DNA from 3 places in the Bradyrhizobium sp. Pha-3 genome. Region 2 is predicted to be linked to each of the others. Evidence: riboswitches for the same ligand, from Rfam matches in the RefSeq annotation. Region 2 holds a riboswitch; each other region holds the start of a gene.

Region 1 (4,210 bases), 1.5 Mb from region 2:
CATTTCAACTCGTCGAGCAAGACGGATATCGAACGCTGTGTTGCCCTGATCGCGAAAGCGCAGGCGCAGGGCCTGCCGATTACGGTGGAGGCCTATCCCTACGGCACCGGCTCGACCGTGCTGGCGGCGACCTTCTTCAGCGATCCGAAATTCGAGGAACGCAACGGCCTCGGCTATGATTCGGTGCAGCGCGTGACCGACGGTCATCGCTTCGGCAGCCGCGAGGAACTGCTGGCGGCACAGGCCGAAGAGCCCTCGACCTTGGTGCTGTGGCACGTGCTCGACATCGAGAACAACGCGCATCATCGCGATCTGCTCGACATGGCGGTGCTGTATCCGGGCGGCGCGATCGCCTCCGACGCGATGCCGTGGACGCTGTCGGACGGCCGCCCCTACACCGGCGACGCCTGGCCGCTGCCCGACGATGCCACCTCGCACCCGCGCTCGGCGGGCTGCTTCACCCGCTTCATCCGCGAATGGGTGCGCGAGCGCAAGAAAGTGTCGTTGCTCGAGGGCATCCGCAAATGCGCGCTGATCCCGGCCGAGATCCTGTCGGCGAGCACGCCGGCGATGCGGGCCAAGGGCAGGCTGCAGGTCGGCGCCGACGCCGATGTCGTGGTGTTCGACTTCGAGGCGCTGAGCGATCGCGCGACCTTCTCCGCGATGAATCGTCCGGCGGAGGGCGTGCGGCATCTCGTGGTCAGCGGCCAGCCGCTGATCAGCGATGGGGTGCTCGATGTCGCGGCGCGTCCCGGCCGGCCGGTGCGCCGGCCCGTCACCGGAGGCTGAGGTGCCGGTCCCGATCCTGCTGGTCGCGGGCTTCCTCGGGGCGGGCAAGACCACGGTCGTCAACCATCTGCTGGCGCATGCGCAAGGGCGGCGCATCGCCGCCGTGGTCAACGATTTCGGTGCGATCAATATCGACGCGGAGCTGATCGCGGGCGCCGGCGACGGCGTGGTCAGCCTGAGTAATGGCTGCATCTGCTGCACGCTGGAGGGCGACCTGCTGCGCACGCTCGCCACGCTGCTGCGGCGTGATCCGCGTCCCGAATTCATCGTGATCGAGACCAGCGGGATCGCCGATCCCGCCGACATCGTGCGCAACCTGATGGATCCCGTGATCTGGAAGGAGGCGCCGCTCGAGACCGTGCTGTGCGTGGTCGATGCGACGCAACCTGCGGGGATGCTGAACGATGCGCTGCTGCGCTCGCAGCTGCGGGCGGCGGACGTGGTGGCGCTGAGCAAGGTCGATCTGGCCGATGCCGCCGCGTGCGCCGCGATCCGCGACGCCGTGCGCGCGGCGCGTCCGGCAGTCGTGGTGGTCGATGCGTTGCATGGCGAGGTGCCGGCCGCGCTGCTGTTTCCGGCGGATCTCGATCATCTGCCGGCGCCGCGCGAGACCGCGCCGCGACGGCCGGCGTCCGATCGCTTCGAGACGCTGAGCTGGATCTCGGAGCAGCCCGTCGTGCTGCCGCGCTTGCAGCAGGCGATCGGCAGGCTGGCGCCGAAGCTGGCGCGGGCGAAGGGATTGTTCGAGACGGTGGAGCAGCCCGGGCGGCTGACGGTGTTTCAACTCGCCGGCGGCCGCGCGACCTTGGCTGCGGGCGGCGTGCCGTCGCCCGGCGTGCCGCGCACGCGCATCGTGTTCATCGCCGAGATGGGTGCGCTCTCGCGGGCGGAGATTGATGAGGTGATGCAGGGATGCGTCGAAGCCAAGTGATGCGAAGATTCTCCGTCATCCTGAGGAGCCGCGAAGCGGCGACTCGAAGGGGCGACGGCCCGGCTGGTGGCCGTGCATCCTTCGAGGCTCGCTCCGCTCGCACCTCAGGATGACGGAATGACAAAGGGTCCTCGCGTCAGCCGCAGATGTCGCTGTGTCATCGCCGCAGCAGCATCTCGCAAAGCATGTGTGCGACGATCGCATCGAATTGACAGCCTTGCCGGCACCACCTATCGTTTTTGCCGACGGTTCCCTTCGGGGATCAAAAGGGAATGCGGTGCGAGGGTAACCCCAATGCCGCAGCTGTCCCCGCAACTGTAAACGGCGAGCCTTTCGTCAATTTGCCACTGGGCTATCAGGCCCGGGAAGGCGTCGACAGGCGATGACCCGTGAGCCAGGAGACCTGCCGTCAGTCGTGGTCACACGCGAGCACATCGGGCGGGGGCGTCCTGGTGGGATCGGAGCACTGCCTTTTGGGCAATGCGCCAGTCCGCGTTCGCGGTGACGTGCCACGTTACCGCGAGTCCCTCCATGTCTCCGTCCTTTCCCGTTGCGCGCAAATGGCGCCTCGGTCTCGTCTGCTCCCTGTCATCGCTGCTGCTGCCGGCCGAAGGCTTGGCACAAACTCCTCCACCAACCAGGCTCGATCCGATCGAGGTCGCGCCTTCCGCTGCGGCAAGGTCGAAGCCTGCGGTGCGCAGCCGTGACATGGCCGCCGCGGCGCGGCCACGGCCGAGACCCGCCACGGCCGCACCAGCCGGCAACACGCCGCGCGCCGCGACGTCAGGCGCATCGGGGGCGGCATCGCCGACGCTCAATGCCACCACGCAGGGCGGCACCGGCAGTCGTCTCAATCTGACGCCGCTGCAGACGCCCGCCAGCGTCGAGATCATCACGGCGCAGACCATCGCCGAACGCGGCCAGCATAATGTGCTCGATGCCGTCACCCAGGACGCGGCCGGCTTCATCGCAACGCCGGCGCCCGGCAATGGCGGCCTGTCGTTTAGCACCCGCGGCTTTGCCGGCAGCAACTCGGTGATGACGCTGTATGACGGCACGCGTTTCTATATCGGCTCCGGCACGCTGACGTTCCCCTACGACACCTGGTCGACGCAACGCATCGAGGTGCTGCGCGGCCCGGCCTCGGTGCTGTACGGCGAGGGCGCGATCGGCGGCGTCATCAACGTGATTCCGAAGAAGCCGCAGAACACGCCCTATAATGAGGCCGAGGTCTCGCTCGACAGCAACATGACCCGGCGGCTCTCGGTGGACAGCACCGGTCCGATCAATCCCAATGTGTCGTACCGCGTCAACGCCACCGGCAACATGTCGGACGGCTGGGTCGATCGCGACAAGACCTCGAACGCGGTGGTCTCCGCTGCCGTGCGGGTGCAGGCGTCGGACAATCTCGCCTTCACGCTGTCGGAGGACTACGGCGACCGCAGCCCGTCACGCTATTTCGGCACGCCGCTGATCAACGGCTCGATCCAGGACGCGCTGCGCTTCAAGAACTACAACGCGGCGGACAGCGCGATCCGCTATCAGGACAGCTGGACCCGGTTCAAGACCGAGTGGGACGTCGCCGACGGCATCAAGGTCAACAACACGCTGTATTACCTGACCAGCGAGCGGCACTGGCGCGACATCGAGAACTACACCTGGAATCCGAAGACCCAACTGATCGATCGCACGAGCTATATCGAAATCTTCCACGACCAGAGGCAGCTCGGCAACCGGATGGATACGACCGTCAGCGGCCACGTGTTTGGACTTGCGAACCAGGTCGTCGCCGGGTTCGACGTCAACCGGATCGACTTCACCCATACCAACAACTCGCCCTATGGCGGCGCGTCGTCGGTCAATCCTTACGTGTTCGATCCGGGATCGTTCTTCGCGACGACGACGGCGACCACGCCGGGCTTCAACGCGATCGTCAATCAATACGCGCTGTTCGCCGAGGATCGGCTCTCGCTGACCGATCGATTGTCGCTGGTCACCGGGGTCAGGTATGATCGCCCCGAGGTCGACCGCACCGACTACAAGACGCCGGCAAACAGTTTTGAGACGACGCTATCGGGCACCAGCTGGCGCGCTGGCCTCGTCTACGAGCCGATCAAGAACCTCGCGTTCTACGGTCAGTATGCGGTCGGCGTCGATCCGGTCAGCAATCTGATCTCGCTGTCGACGACGCAAAAAACCTTCCAGCTTGCGACCGGCAAGCAGACCGAGATCGGGGTCAAGCAGTCGTTCTGGGGCGGCCGCGGCGAGTGGACGCTAGCTGCCTACGAGATCGTCAAGACCGGGCTCACGATTCCCGATCCCGGCAATCCCACCGGCGGCCTGGCATTGCAAATCGGCCAGCAATCATCCCGCGGGGTCGAAGGTTCGATCGGGCTCGCGCTGAGCGACCGCTGGCGCGTCGACGCCAATCTTGCGCTGCTGCGCGCCAGATACGACAACAACAGCCAGGTTGTCGGCGGCAAGATCGTC
Region 2 (4,210 bases):
GCCTGCATCGCCCGCAGCACCGCCTCAATATCCGTCTGCGACAGCCGCGCCGGATCGGTCGCGCCGTGTGGGTAGCGGCCGAGCGCGACGATGTCGCGCGCCGGCAGCGGCCAGTGCACCATGTGCCCCTGCGGCAGATAGGCAAAGCGTTTCGCGCGCTCGCGCAGCGGCAGCGACGCCAGCGGATCGCCCCCGATCCGGATCTCGCCATCGGAGGGAATCAGCCCGGCCAGCGCGCGCAGCAGCGTGGTCTTGCCGGCGCCGTTCGGCCCGACCAGCGCGACCAGATGGCCCGATGGCAGCGACAGCGAGATATCGCGCAGCACCTCGCGGCTGCCGAGCGAGGCATTGAGAGCGGCGGCGGAGAGCAGCGTCATGCCACGCCTCCGCCGAGCGCGCGGCGTTCGCGCATGATGAGGTAAAGGAAGAACGGCACGCCGATGATCGAGGTCAGCACGCCGACCTTGATGTCCGATGTCGAGGGGATGATGCGTACCGCGATATCGGCCGCGAGCAGCAGCGCCGAACCGGTGAGCGCGCTCGGCACCAAGAGCCGCGCCGGATCGTGACCGATCAGCGGACGCATCAGATGCGGCGCGACAAGGCCGATGAAGCCGATCGTGCCGGTGACCGCGACCGCGCCGCCGACGCCGAGCGCCACACCTGTGATCACGAGGAGCCGCAACCGCCCGACGTCGACGCCGAGGCTCTGCGCCGCCTCCTCGCCAAGCGTCAGCGCGCGGAAGGCGCTCGCCTGGCTGAGCAGGATGGCGGCGCCCGCGACGATGAAGGGCAGTGCCAGCGCCACGTGCTGGAAGCTGCGGTCTTCCAGCGAGCCGAGCAGCCAAAACGCGATCTCCAGCACCACAAACGGATTGCTCGAGAGATTCATCACCAGCGCCGTCGCCGCCCCCGCAAAGCTCGAGATCGCGAGCCCCACGAGGATCAGGATCAAGAGCCCGGCATTGCGGCCGGCGATCGCAAGCAGCGCGAACACCGAGCCGAAGGCGGCGATGATCGCCACCACCGGCAGCGCATAGGAGCGCACATCGGCGAGGCCCAGCGCGATCACCAGCACCGCGCCGAAGGCCGCCGATTGCGGCGCGCCGAACAGCGACGGCGAGGCCAGCGGATTACGCAGCAGCCCTTGCAGCGCCGCACCGGACAGCCCGAGAATAGCGCCGATCGCGAATGCCAGGATGGTGCGTGGCAGGCGGATCTCGCGCACGATCACCTGCGCCACGTCGCTGCCGCCGCCGAACAGCGCCTCGATCACCGCAAGCGGCGACAGCCGCACCGGCCCGATGCCGAGCGAGATCACCAGCAGCAGGACCACGAGCGCGAGCAACGCCGCGGTGGCGCCCCACCGGCGTCGCGCCGCGACCTCGGCCGCCAAGGCAAAATCCTGCACGCTCATTGAACCCATGGTCTTACAGCGATCGCCGTGGCAGACAAGCGACACTCGACAAAAACCGTGGCCGCCCGGCCGCCGCCCGACTTCGGCCGGATTGACTTTGCTGCCCGGCCGAACCCTAGATGAACATGACGGTTCTTTCATGAGATGAAAAGGGAATGCGGTACGGGGAAACTTCCCCAACGCCGCGGCTGCCCCCGCAACTGTATGCGGTGAATCCTTCGTCACAGGCCACTGGGAATCTCGGTCCTGGGAAGGCGACGAAGGGTAACGACCCGCGAGCCAGGAGACCTGCCGTCAGCCGTGGTCACACGCGAGGATGCCAGTCGGGGAGTACAGGCATGAGCTTCACCTGATGCCGTGAGCACGATGGTGAGACTGGTTCGCGGTGACGTGCCACTGACGTTGCCGAGGCCTCGCTTATGTTTTCCTTCCCTCTCGATCGGCGGCACCGCGCGCTTCTGCTCGCGTCGACGATGATCGCGCCGGCAATCCTTGTCTCCGCCGCGCGGGCGCAGCAGGCACCCGCTCCCGATCAGTTGCCGGCGATCGAAGTCACCAAGCCGGGCGACCAGAACGTCACGCGCGCCAGGCCGGCCGCTGACGAAGCGCCGGCGCCGCGCCGCCCGGCGCCGGGCACCACGCAGAGTAACAATACGGGCAGCGGCAGCGGATCGGGCACGACGGGGAGCGGCGTGGCCACCGGAACGGGTGGCACCGGCGGCGGCCGCCAGTTCGCCGGCATTGTCGGCGCCTCCTCGGCCGTGATCACCGCCGACGACATCGCGCATTCGCCGGTGCAGTCGTTACCGGAGATTCTTGCGCAGGTGCCGGGCGTGCAGCTGCAAACGCCCTATGGCGGGCCGAACGGCGCCAAGACCTCGGTCGACCTGCGCGGTTTCGGCGCATTCGCGACCGACAACACGCTGTTCCTGCTCAACGGCCGCCGCCTTAACGACGTCGACAAGGCCGGCTTCGACCTCACCACGATCCCGCTCGATTCCATCGAGCGCATCGAGATCACGCGCGGCAACAGCGGCGCCGTGCTCTACGGCGACAACGCGGTGGGCGGCGTGGTCAACATCATCACCAAGACGGGCGTCGGCGGCCCGCCGACGACGATGCGGGCCGAGGCCGGAGTCGGCTCGTTCAACACCCGCATGGCCGCGGTCTCCGCTGCGCTCAATTCCGGACCGTGGTCCACCTCGTTCTACGGCAACGGCATCAAGTCCGACGGCTACCGCGTCAACAATGCGCTCGACCAACGCAACGCCGTCGGCAACGTCAGCTACACCACGCCTGATCTCACCGCCTTCCTCACCGTCACCGGCAGCGACCAGAAGCTCGGCCTGCCCGGAGGACGGCTGGTCGATCCGTCGATCGGCGTCAACGAACTGCTCACCGATCGCCGCGGCGCCGCGACGCCCTTCGACTACGCCAACCAGCAAACCGCCAGCGTCACCGCCGGCTTCACCAGGACGCTGATCAACGGCGTCGACCTCATCGTCGACGGCGGCTGGCGGCAGCGCGAGACGCAGAGCGGCTTCTTCGGCACGGTGCCGACCATCAGCTTCGCTTCGACCTACAATGACGCCGCGCTGCAGACCTGGTCGCTCACGCCGCGGCTCAGCGTCAAGAATGTGATGCTGGGGATGCCGTCGACGATCTTGACCGGCATCGACTATTACGATTCGACCTTCCGCGAGGCGCGCGGCGCCTATCGGGGCGTCGACCCGTTCCACATCTACAATATCGAGCAGCAGAGCGTGGCCGGCTACTGGCAGCACACGATCGGCGTGCTGCCGACGACGGACTTCTCCTACGGCGCGCGCGTGCAGAACACCAGCGTCTCGGCGCGCGATCGCTACGACCCGAACGCGCCGTTCGCGTTCGACGCGCAGGCGGCGCCGCTCGACAGCAACGAGACGCAATACGCGCTGCATGTCGGTGTCGAGCATCGCCTGACCGACACCTTCTCGGTGTTCGGCCGCGCGGCCCGCGCATTCCGCACGCCTGATGTCGATGAACGCGTCGCGTCGGGTCCGTCATTCGACCCGCTGACCTTCGCCCCGATCCCGCAGACCTTCCAGCTCAAGACCCAGACCTCGCAGGACGTCGAGGGCGGCTTTCGCCTCAGGACCAACCGCTTCCAGGTCCAAACCAGCGTCTATCTGATGGATCTCGAGAACGAGATCCATTTCAACCCGGTGCTGTTCTTCAACACCAACCTCGACCCCACCCGCCGCTACGGCTCGGAGACCAGCGCAGCGCTCAAGGTCAGCGGCAGCGTCACCCTGCGCGGCGGCATGGCGATCACCCGTGCGGTGTTCCGCGAAGGCATCTGGGCCGGCAACGACGTGCCGCTGGTGTCGCGCTACACCGGCAATCTCGGCGTCACCTGGAATATCTGGCAGAACTATCTGGTGTTCGACGCCACGGTGCGGGCCTGGAGTTCGCGCATCATGGACAACGACCAGGCCAACACCCAGAGCCGGATTCCCGGCAATGCCACCGCCGATATCAAGCTGAGCGGGCAGTATGACCGCTTCTTCTGGTCGCTGAGCGTGAACAACCTGTTCAACGCGCTCTATTACGACTACGCCATCGCGAGCACGTTCACGGAGGGCCGCTTCTCGGCCTATCCGCTGCCGGGCCGCACCTACATGGTAAAGGCCGGCGCGACGTTTTAGAGCTATCCGGTGGGGCGGGGTGCGACTCCGCCGTACCCTCTCATCACGTTACAAGCGTCCGCAAACTGGAGTAGAATTCCGCCAGCTGATTTGACCCGTGCAGGGG
Region 3 (4,210 bases), 1.4 Mb from region 2:
GTCACCGCGCCGGTTTCTCGGTTCCATTCGTGAAACAGCTTGATAATGCCCTCACAATGCAGGCTCTCGTCGCGAACCGACCAGCTTACGATCTGTCCCATGCCGTTCATCTTGTTGTGGCGGGGGAAATTGAGCAGCATCGCGAAGCTCGCGAACAACGCCATGCCTTCGGTGAAGGCGCCGAACATCGCCAAGGTCCTGGCGACATCGGCTACTGTGTCGACGCCGAACTCGTGCATGTAGTCCGCCTTGGCACGCATCTCGGAATAGCCGCGAAATGCCTCGAACTCGGTCTTGGGCATGCCGAGCGTTTTGAGCAGCAGCGCATAGGCGTCGATGTGGACCGTCTCCATATTAGTGAAGGCCGCCATCATCATCTGGACGGTGAGCGGCTGGAAGATCGGGATGTAGCGCTTAAGATAGTTATCGCCGACTTCGATGTCCGATTGGGTGAAGAAACGGAAGATCTGAGTGAGCAGCGCGCGCTCACTGTCGGTAACGCGGTCCGATGCCCAATCCTTGAGGTCGGCACCAAGCGGCACCTCCTCGCCCATCCAATGGGTCTGCTGCTGGCGCTTCCAGAACTCGTAAGCCCAGGCGTAGCGATCGACGTCATAGCTGCCGGTCGAGTCGAGGAGGCCGACGCACCGTTTGCCGATCAGTGTGCGCGGATCGACGGATGAGAGATCGATCACTGACATGCGAGGCACTCCTCATAGTCAGTGTGCCGCTGCGGCTGCGGCGGCGCCGCGTTGTCGCCGTCAGCGATGTTGCCGGCGAACGCCGCGCGCGAGATCGATTTTGAACGGCAGTAGTAGAGGCTCTTCACCCCGCGCTTCCATGCCGTCCAATGCAGCATGTGAAGGTCCCACTTATCGACGTCGGCCGGCAGATAGAGGTTAATCGACTGGCTCTGGCAAATGAACGCGGCGCGGTCGGCGGCAAGCTCGACGATCCAGCGCTGGTCGATTTCGAAGGCGGTGCGAAAGACCGCTTTTTCGTGTTCCGACAGGGTGTCGAGATGGGCGACTGAACCCTCGTGCGCGATGATCGACTGCCAGGTCGCCGAAGTATCTGCGCCCTTGGCGGCCAGCAGCTTGGCGAGATGCGGATTACGCACCGAGATGGCACCGGACAAGGTCTTATGGGTGTAGATGTTGGCCGGGATCGGCTCGACGCAAGCGCTAGTCCCGCCGCAGATGATGCTGATCGAGGCGGTTGGCGCGATCGCGATCTTATGGCTGAAGCGCGCCATCACACCGCGTTCCAGTGCATCCGGGCACGGCCCACGCTCGCGCGCGAGCGTCACGGATGCCGCGTCGGCATCGCGACGGATTTTCCGGAACATGTTCAGATTGAACGACTTGGCCACGACACTTTCCATCGGAATGCCCTTGGCCTGCAGGAACGAATGGAAGCCCATGACGCCGAGGCCGACGGAGCGCTCACGCAAGGCGGCGTAGCGGGCACGCTTCATGCCGTCCGGCGCCACCGTGATGAAGTGGGTCAGCACGTTGTCGAGGAAGCGCATGACGTCCTCGATGAAGCCTGGCTTCTCATTCCACTGATCCCAGGTCTCGAGGTTGAGCGACGACAGGCAGCACACCGCGGTGCGCTCCTCGCCGCGATGATCGATGCCGGTCGGCAGGGTAATTTCGCTGCACAGGTTGGAGGTAGAGACCTTGAGGCCGAGCTCGCGCTGGTGCTTGGGGAGCGACCGGTTCACGGTGTCAATAAACAACAAGTAAGGCTCGCCGGTCTGCAGCCGGTTCTCCAGGATGCGTTGCCACAGTTGGCGGGCGTCGATCTCGCGGATGACATCGTTGGTCCTCGGGCTGCGCAGAGCGAACGCGGTGCCGGCGCCCACGGCACGCATGAACGCGTCGGTAACGTTGATCCCGTGGTGCAGGTTGAGACTCTTGCGGTTGAAGTCGCCGGACGCCTTGCGAATCTCGAGGAACTCCTCGATCTCGGGATGGTGGATATCGAGATAGACCGCCGCAGAGCCGCGCCGCAACGAGCCCTGGCTGATCGCCAATGTCAGGCCGTCCATGACGTGGATGAACGGGATGATACCCGAGGTAACGCCGCCCTTCACCTTCTCGCCGATCGAGCGAACGTTGCCCCAGTAGGTGCCGATGCCGCCGCCGTTAGAGGCAAGCCAGACATTCTCGTTCCAGGTGCCGACGATGCCTTCGAGCGAGTCCGACACCGAGTTAAGGAAGCATGAGATCGGCAGACCGCGCGTGGTGCCGCCGTTGGACAGCACCGGTGTGGCCGGCATGAACCACAGCCGAGACATCGCATCATAGAGACGTTGGGCATGCGCAACATCATCCGCGAAGGCGCAAGACACCCGCGCGAACATGTCCTGGAGCAATTCGCCGGCGAGCAGGTAACGGTCGGTCACCGTCAGCTTGCCGAACGGCGTCAACAGGTCGTCGCGCGTCCGATCGAGCTTGAGATCGGCCCGCCTTGGCGATGGAGCAAGGGGGCGCGGCAGCGGAGCCGGCGATGGCAAGACAAGACCCGACTCAGGCGGGGTAGGCCTTGCCTGCGCTGGGCGCGGCTGCACATGCGGCGGCTCAATGAGATGACCCTGCTGATCGAAATTGTAAGACGGCGACATCGGCAACCCCGCGATGTTGGGCGCGGGCCGGCGCGGACGACTTGCGAGGAATCCGGGCAAATGTCCCCGGCTGCAAGCGACCCACCGGGACACCCCGCCCGAGGACTTTCATTCGGTCGCGGCAGGTCTCCTGGCTCGCGGGTCACTGCGGCCATCGGCCTTCCCGGCGCTGTGTCGCGCCAGTGACCATGATGACAACCGCTCGCCGCTTACAGTTGCGGGGGCAGCCCCGGAGTTGCCGTTTTGGCGCACCGGGTTCCCTCTTAGCTTCCACCCTACAAGATGTGGGGAACGGAAGACCGTGACTGACTATAGATAGGTCTACGCGCCGGGATTCGTCAATTGGAGAGATCAAGATTTAGAAGGCAAAAACATACCGACCGCCCGGACCACTCTATCGCCGCTGTCACTTCTTGCTGCAGAGATGCCTTGGGCTGCCTTTCAGTTTCCGTTAAGCTTGCGCATAGTCGAGGAAATTCTGACCCACGTGTCGCATTGATGCGATCTATGAAACCGCGCGTCAGCAGAGAGGGAATTCGGCAAGGCGCTCTCCGATCTGAATCGCAGCGCTCGCCGCGACAAATGGCATCTGGACGAATCGTTATCCATCGTCGGCGAACAACATTGGCCCTGGCGCGCCTTCGACCAGAATGGCCTTGTTTTTCGACGTCTTGATCCAGCGCCGAAGAGACTCGCGCGCTGCACAGTGGTCCTTAACTGTCAGGGCTCCAGCGCAACGTGCAAGCCCTCGTTGCTTTCAACATGAACGTAACGGGGTCCAATCGGCCGTCCCCTGCCGCTGGCGACGGTGACAACGTCTTCCAGAGGCGTGGCCCGCGCATCCGCCTCTGGGCGAGACAAGATCAGATCCGCATGCAACAGCCCTTCTGATTCGAGGCCGGTCGCATCCACGCCAAGGGCCGCCAAGCTGGCCAAACAACTTTCAAACTCTTCAGCATCGCGAAAGCGACGCTGGATAAACGTCGCGCCGGTAAGACGTTCTGTCACAAGACCACGCTTTGCAAACGCTTCGGCCAACGATTCAAATGGGAACATTCGTAGCACAAAGGAGATGATCCATGGTTGCTTCTCTGTCGCATCGAGAATCTCGCTGAACGTCTTCTCGGTAACGTAGCCGATGCATCCGGTTGACATGATAACATCCACGGAGCGGAGAATGCGCGCGCTATCCGTCGATAGCGCCTCCTTTTCAAGGTCAGCGACGATGCCCTGCTCCAAGAGGCCAACACTCTTTGCATAGCTGATCGCCTGTACCGACACGTCGAGGCCGATAAAGCGCGCCAACCCGACATCAGGCCAGGCTGCATAAAAATTGCGATCGAGACTCACCAGTGTTTCAGAACTGATCGCCCTCATCTCACGCCGGGCGTAGCGGTGACGCAAGCCCCCGAAGGTCAGCGGAAAGCGATGCACTGCTGCGTTGATGCCGTATGAACATCCAACGTCGAGCACGACGGGCTTAAGGCCGGTTGCCGAAGCTTTCGCTGCCAGGATTTGGCGCACAACCGGCTCAGCCACGTCCGGAATCATATAATCTAGGTCTCCGAGGATCGAGAAATA

What was found. A riboswitch is a leader RNA that binds a small molecule or an ion and turns the genes downstream of it on or off. The one in region 2 is predicted to bind cobalamin.
Region 1: another riboswitch for cobalamin. It lies ahead of ACE10X_RS40155 (TonB-dependent siderophore receptor); the one in region 2 lies ahead of ACE10X_RS02440 (TonB-dependent receptor).
Region 3: another riboswitch for cobalamin. It lies ahead of ACE10X_RS09460 (ribonucleoside-diphosphate reductase subunit alpha); the one in region 2 lies ahead of ACE10X_RS02440 (TonB-dependent receptor).

Annotation. Positions count from the first base shown of each region.
Region 1 is NZ_CP170151.1:8,401,243-8,405,452, reverse strand. Features, by position in the region: gene ACE10X_RS40165 (amidohydrolase family protein) at 1-789, shown strand, start outside; gene ACE10X_RS40160 (GTP-binding protein) at 791-1,720, shown strand; cobalamin riboswitch at 1,950-2,146, shown strand; gene ACE10X_RS40155 (TonB-dependent siderophore receptor) at 2,252-4,210, shown strand, end outside.
Region 2 is NZ_CP170151.1:542,570-546,779, reverse strand. Features, by position in the region: gene ACE10X_RS02450 (ABC transporter ATP-binding protein) at 1-377, opposite strand, end outside; gene ACE10X_RS02445 (FecCD family ABC transporter permease) at 374-1,417, opposite strand; cobalamin riboswitch at 1,530-1,728, shown strand; gene ACE10X_RS02440 (TonB-dependent receptor) at 1,837-4,104, shown strand.
Region 3 is NZ_CP170151.1:1,976,107-1,980,316, reverse strand. Features, by position in the region: gene ACE10X_RS09465 (ribonucleotide-diphosphate reductase subunit beta) at 1-701, opposite strand, end outside; gene ACE10X_RS09460 (ribonucleoside-diphosphate reductase subunit alpha) at 692-2,521, opposite strand; cobalamin riboswitch at 2,732-2,948, opposite strand; gene ACE10X_RS09455 (hypothetical protein) at 3,350-4,210, opposite strand, start outside.